2 linked regions of the Spartinivicinus marinus genome follow. The main gene of each other region encodes a partner of the protein of the gene in region 2 in a complex. Links are inferred from orthologs where the notes say so. Each region holds a gene or a part of one and is shown on either strand. Other genes may lie near its edges.

Region 1 (3,324 bases), 2.4 Mb from region 2 along the record:
ATGCAGCAGGTGTGCCTCTTTAGCTCTTAGTTTTCTAGCTGTTTGATGGCTGCTTGTAGTGCTAGCTCGTAGCCTTGATTACCCAGCCCGCAAATTACCCCAACAGCAACATCCGAAAAGTAAGAATGATGCCGAAAAGGTTCACGTTGATAGACGTTAGAAAGGTGAACCTCGATAAAAGGAATCTCTACCCCTAATAATGCATCGCGCAGTGCCACGCTCGTATGCGTAAAAGCCGCAGGATTAAAAATAATAAAGTTAACCCCTTCACGCTTTGCGTCATGAATCCGTTCAATTAACTCGTACTCTGCATTACTTTGCAGTGTTTGCAGGTGATGACCATGATCAACGGCCTGAGTGGTCAGGGTCTGGTTGATATCATCTAAAGTAGTTGAACCATAAATAGTTGGTTCCCGAGTGCCTAATAAATTTAAATTAGGCCCGTGCAGCACTAAGATTGTTGCCATAAGTTAAGGCTCTCAGAGTTTGAGCTGTCTCCGCTTGTACTACAAATCATGCCGACTGAGGTCATACTCAACTGCTGCCAGCAGTTACCTTATTAACTGGTTTATGCTGACAGTAACGGGTAATGACAGAGTTAATGATCAAAAATGTAACGGCCGATTGTGCATAAAATGGCAGCCGCTGTCCACTATTTGCATGATTAAAGACTTTGAACGCAAAATCTCTAATATTGTATGCAAGATCGCGTAACTTTATCCATTTTTAGGGCTGAACTGGTAATTATAGAAGCAAATGTTCAAGCTTGCAGGAGTTAGCTGCGATTTAGCGTCGATCTTAAGTGATTTTCCAGGGAGTTAGCGGTTATCTCTCCCTGTACACGAAGATTTGCTAATTCTTCACCGGTTCGGCTGAAGAATAGCAGCGCTGGTGGGCCAAAAATTGAGTATTGTTTGAGCAGCTGTTGTTGGTTTTGATTGAAAGCGGTGATATCAAGCTTGATCAATGAAAATTGGCTAAGAAGAGGTTTCACATTTTCTGCAGGAAATACTTCGCGCTCTATGACTTTGCAGGAAATACACCAGTCGGCATATAAATCAACCATAACAGGTTTTTGCTGATTTTTAGCTTTAGCTAGTGCCTGCTGTAACTCCTGGGTTGTGTAAATTTTAGTGAAGCCCTGGTTGTTGTTGGTAGGGCTTGCGCTCACCTTGCTGGCAAAAGATAGGGGGCGAAGTGGGTCTTGCTGGCCTTGAGCGGCACCAATAATTAAGCAAACCCCATAAATCATCATGACAATACCCAGAGACTGCCATAAAGCAGACCAGCCTTTGGTTCTTTCAAACTGAAGTGCCCCCATATACACAGCACTGCCAATTAATAATGCAGCCCAAAGCACTAGGGTAACAGGGCCTGGCAGTATCCTTTCCAGCATCCACACGGCAACTGCTAGTAGCATAACGCCAAATACATTTTTCACAGCGTTCATCCAGGCGCCTGCTTTAGGTAGTAAGCTGCCTGCACCTGCGCCAATTAAGATCAGTGGGATACCCATCCCAATACTCAAGCTAAACAGTGCAACACCTCCAATCAGTGGATCACCCGTTTGGCTGATATAAGTTAATGCAGCTATTAAAGGGGCTGAGACACAAGGGGAAACCATAACAGCTGATAACATCCCCATAATAAACACACCAGTAAAAGCCCCTGCTTTTTGCTGTTCACTCATAGCGTGTACTTTTGCCTGTAAAAACTGCGGCAAGCTTAAGGTGTAGAGACCAAACATGCTAAGTGAAAGCAGTGCAAAAAAGATTGCAAATGGCACCAATACCCATGCAGATTGCAGTTTGGCTGGCAGATTGAAGCTAATCCCTAACATGCCCACTAATACGCCAAGTAATGTATAGACTAGGCTCATTCCTGCTACATAAGTAATACTTAGCCACAGACTTCGGCTTTGAGAGCTAGACTGCTGTTGCTGGCCAATAATCAAGCTGGAAAGAATAGGCACCATGGGTAGTACACAAGGGGTAAAGCTTAGGGCAATACCTCCAGCAATAAACGAGAAAACAATCAGAGCCCAGCTGCCGGATGAAAGCAGAGAGAAAAGTTGTGACTCTTCTGAGGGAGGCGCTGCAGTAACTTGTCTGGAAGATTTATTAGTCGATAGGGGGTCATTGGTTGTCGCTGAGGTTTCTGTTGATGTTGTGTTCTCTGGTGTTAAAGCTAAGTTAATGGTATGTGGAGGGTAGCATAAACCAGCATCTGCACAGCCTTGAAAAGTGACAGCGACTTCAACAATATCCTTGGTTTGGCTGAGGGGAATTTTTACTACGACATCTGTTGGATAAACTTCCAGGTCTTTTTGGGCAAATTGGTCGAATTTAAGCTCACCTTTAGGGTAGATCGGCTCTTTTAGGCTTACCCCTTCAGAGAGTGACTGGAAGCGGAAACGGTCTTTGTAAAGGTAGTGCTGGGGAGTAACTTTAACAGTAATGTGGGCCTCTTGGTTAACCAGTTGACCACTTACCTGGAAGGCCTCTTCAACAGGTAAGAACTCCGCGTCACCAAGATAATTGGCTGGGTTATCATTACTTCCGAATAAATCATCAAGTCCGGCTTGTAAATTAACTGAAAAGAAGCAGAAAAAGATAAGACAAAAATGGGAAAGCCGATACATATCCAGGTTCTTCCAGTAGTTTTTATGGGCTGATGATTTAACGACGTTTGACTAAGTTTTTATGTTGTGGTTCCAGTTCAGGTATTTATGAGTACACTGCTCAAAAGCGCTACCTTCTATTATTTATCAGAGCGGCTAGCCAAAGAAAAACTTTCAGATAAACATCAGCAAGCGCTAATTGGAGAAAGAGAATAACATGGGATAATAAACGAGTAGAAAAAAATCTAACTAAACAACTAGCTTTGGCTGGCCTGATACACTTTTACACAGTTTCGGCCACCATTTTTGGCTGCATAAAGCGCCTTGTCTGCTTGTGCTGAAAGCTGTTCACCATTACTTCCATCAAACATTGCTAAGCCACAACTAAAAGTAACTTGTAAGTCAGTCGGATGAGCGGGCTGTTTCATTTGCGAAAAGTGCTCGCGAATATCATCTAGTAGGCCAACGGCAGCCTGTTGTCCAGTATTAGGTAAAATTATGGCAAACTCTTCACCGCCATAGCGGCCTATCGTATCGGTTTTTCTTAAGCGTTGCTTCAGGAATAGAGCAAGACTTTTGATCACTCGATCACCCATTGGGTGGCCATAGGTGTCATTGACGCTTTTGAATTTATCAATGTCAATCATGGCGAAGACCAGTGGATGTTCATACTCTTCAGCTCGCATGACTTCAGTTTGCAGCTG
Region 2 (3,081 bases):
GAAAGGCTAAAGGAGCAACTACTGAAGATACTGAATCGATTGAGCGTGCCACATCCACAATATCGGCTATTACGGCAGAAGCAGTAGGTTCTGCACCGGCACCAGGGCCATAATACATAGTTGGTCCTACAGCATCGGCATCAACCATCACCGCATTCATTACGCCATCGACTTTGGCGATTAGCTTTGTATCTGGAATCAACGTTGGGTGTACTCTTAGCTCAATACCACCTGGCTTGCGCCGGGCAATTCCTAGATGTTTGATTTGATATCCCAGCTCCTTGGCATGCGCTAAATCTTCTGGAGTGATCTGACTAATGCCTTCGGTATAAGCAGACTTAAACTGCAGTGGAACACCAAATGCAATAGAAGCTAAGATCGTCAGCTTATGTGCTGCATCAATACCTTCTACGTCAAATGTCGGGTCAGCTTCTGCATAGCCTAACGCTTGAGCTTCGGCCAAAACATCGGCAAACTCTCGCTTTTCCTTTGCCATAGCAGTCAGAATAAAGTTACCCGTACCATTGATAATGCCAGCAATCGTATTAATCCGATTAGCCGCTAACCCTTCACGAATAGCTTTAATCACTGGAATTCCACCCGCTACGGCCGCCTCATAGGCGACAATAACACCCTTTTCTGCTGCGGCGGCAAAGATTTCATTACCATGCTCAGCTATCAGAGCCTTGTTAGCTGTCACCACATGCTTACCATGTTGGATAGCCGTTAAAACCAGCTCTTTTGCAGTGTCATACCCCCCGATTAACTCAACCACAATATCTACGGCAGGGTTCTTGGCAACCTCAAAAATATCACGCGTGATACTGGTATCAGAAAGATTACAAGCCGGGTTATCCCGTCTAGCACCCACCTGTTCAATAACAAGCTCTCGACCAAGACGCCGCGCAATCTCTTCCCCATTGCGCTGTAACACATTGAATGTACCGCTACCCACGGTACCTAACCCACATATTCCTACTTTTACGGGCTTCAAAATAGACCCCCAGTTGACTTAGCCATCATCAGATTGGGTATTTATATAGCTAACCTACCACAACCTCTTTTATCGAGCCGGTTATTATAGCGCCATTAATCAATGAGTGGAGCAGGAATTGCAGAACAATTATTACTATGCAAACAACATAACTGGAATAGTTAGCATGAGGACGCTAATTAAGAGGGCAAAAGTGAACAGAATACATAGACTGTCGATATAATACACTATGGCACTATACCGACATGATAAAACGATAACCGACAAAATAAATTGATAATTAACATCAAATCACGAAAGTGTCGGACAACTTAGATCGCTATTTTTTAACGCCTAGCAACTTAGCTAAGTTTTCAGCAGGCTGATAGCCTGGAATCAAACGACCATCAGCCAAAACTAAAGCAGGTGTACCACTCACACCGACTTGTAAGCCCAACTTATACTGCTCCTCAACTGGGCTTGCACACTTGCTATCCGCTACCTTTTCACCTTTTTTGGCTTTGGTCATGGCATCTTTAGGATCCTTGGCACACCAAACATTCTCCATTACAGAGTAGGCTGATGATTGCTTACCACCACGAGGAAAAGCCAAATAACGGACTTCTATGCCCATTTTATTAAGCTCTGGCACTTCAGTATGCAGCTTACGACAGTAGCCACAGTCAACATCCGTAAATACCGTAATATGAGACTTGGCTTTACCCTCTGGAGAAAAAACCACCATCTTTTCTTTAGGTACGCCATCAATTAACTTAGCCAGCGCTTTACTACGAGCCTGTTCAGTTAAGTTTGTCCACTTATTACCATCAATCTTTAACATATCGCCACGAAACAGGTAACCACCATCAGCGCTTGTGTAAACTAGCTGACCACCAGAAAACTGCACCTCGTAGACCCCTTTCACTGGTGTTTCAGTAATTCGGTCTATAGTCACTTTACCGCCCAACTGACTTAACTTGGCTTTAATAGCCTCCTCAGGAGAAGCAGCGATCGCTGAGCTTGCCGCTAAAGCAATTATTGCTCCAAGGGCTAATTTACGAAAGGGAGTCATACAAATCCTCGTTGTGTTTTAAAATCCACCTGCACTTAGAGAGAGACATTTAAGCAAAAGGTTCCCTCCTACACACGGGCGATTATAACAGATTGACCACTTGATTAAATTGCACCTGCGTCAAGGCTGTTTCTGAATAAGCCGCTAGTGCTATATTCTTAAAGTAATGGCATGTAACAAACTAAGCTCTTGGATGGTGCTCTTTATAAAGCTCTTGTAATCGGTGCTGAGCCACATAGGTATAAATTTGTGTAGTAGATAAATCACTGTGTCCAAGCATCATCTGGACTACCCGCAAGTTTGCCCCATGGTTGAGTAAATGTGTAGCAAAGGCATGGCGTAGCGTATGAGGAGAAACTTCAATGCCCATTCCCGCCAATACGGCGTATTTTTTTACTCGGTGCCAAAATGTTTGTCTGGTCATCGCTGTGCCCCGTGTTGACGGAAACAACACTTCGCAGCTAACACCTCCCACTAAGTGGGACCGAGCATTTGCTAGATAACTTTCAAGCCAGTCTTGTGCTTCTTCACCGACAGGAATCAGGCGCTCTTTATTGCCCTTACCTACAACTCGCAGTGCTCCTTGGTTAAGACTGAGTTGATGTACAGTTAAACCTACCAATTCCGATACCCGTAGCCCACTACTGTATAAGAGCTCAAGCATGGCTTTATCTCGTTGCCCTACCAAGGTTGATAAATCAGGGGCTTCAAGTAATGCTTCAACTTGCTCTTCAGACAATGACCGGGGTAAATAGCGGCCCAGTTTTGGCATCGCAATATGCTGGGTAGGGTCATCCTGTCGCAATTGCTGCAATAGTAGATACCGATAAAAGCGACGCAACACAGATAAACATCGCGCTTGAGAACGCTTGTTGTATCCCGCTTGTAGCCGGTGTTGAAGGTAGGACTGGATATGGTCAGCCGTTACTAATAGCAGCGGCTTAGACTCAAGCCAGTTTGCAAACCCAGACAAGTCACTCCGATAAGCAGTTAAGGTATTTTGGCTAGTGCCTCTTTCCAACCATAAGTGATCAAG

The links.
Region 1: the proteins of OQE68_RS04775 (region 2) and dsbD are in contact, whole or in part, in a crystal structure (PDB 1JZD), measured with the Escherichia coli proteins. The link is inferred for Spartinivicinus marinus from one-to-one orthologs.

Annotation. Positions count from the first base shown.
Region 1 is NZ_JAPJZK010000001.1:3,455,558-3,458,881, forward strand. What follows is about bases 209-3,204. They hold dsbD (protein-disulfide reductase DsbD), read right to left. Parts: upstream 2,642-3,204; coding sequence 776-2,641; downstream 209-775. Other genes in these bases: aroQ (type II 3-dehydroquinate dehydratase), read right to left, coding at 209-467; OQE68_RS15575 (GGDEF domain-containing response regulator), read right to left, coding at 2,878-3,204. Also shown: more of aroQ, read right to left, coding at 27-208; more of OQE68_RS15575, read right to left, coding at 3,205-3,324. UniProt on the Escherichia coli protein: Required to facilitate the formation of correct disulfide bonds in some periplasmic proteins and for the assembly of the periplasmic c-type cytochromes.
Region 2 is NZ_JAPJZK010000001.1:1,007,110-1,010,190, forward strand. What follows is about bases 180-2,932. They hold OQE68_RS04775 (DsbC family protein), read right to left. Parts: upstream 2,046-2,932; coding sequence 1,314-2,045; downstream 180-1,313. Other genes in these bases: OQE68_RS04770 (homoserine dehydrogenase), read right to left, coding at 180-994; xerD (site-specific tyrosine recombinase XerD), read right to left, coding at 2,227-2,932. Also shown: more of OQE68_RS04770, read right to left, coding at 1-179; more of xerD, read right to left, coding at 2,933-3,081. UniProt on the Escherichia coli protein: Acts as a disulfide isomerase, interacting with incorrectly folded proteins to correct non-native disulfide bonds.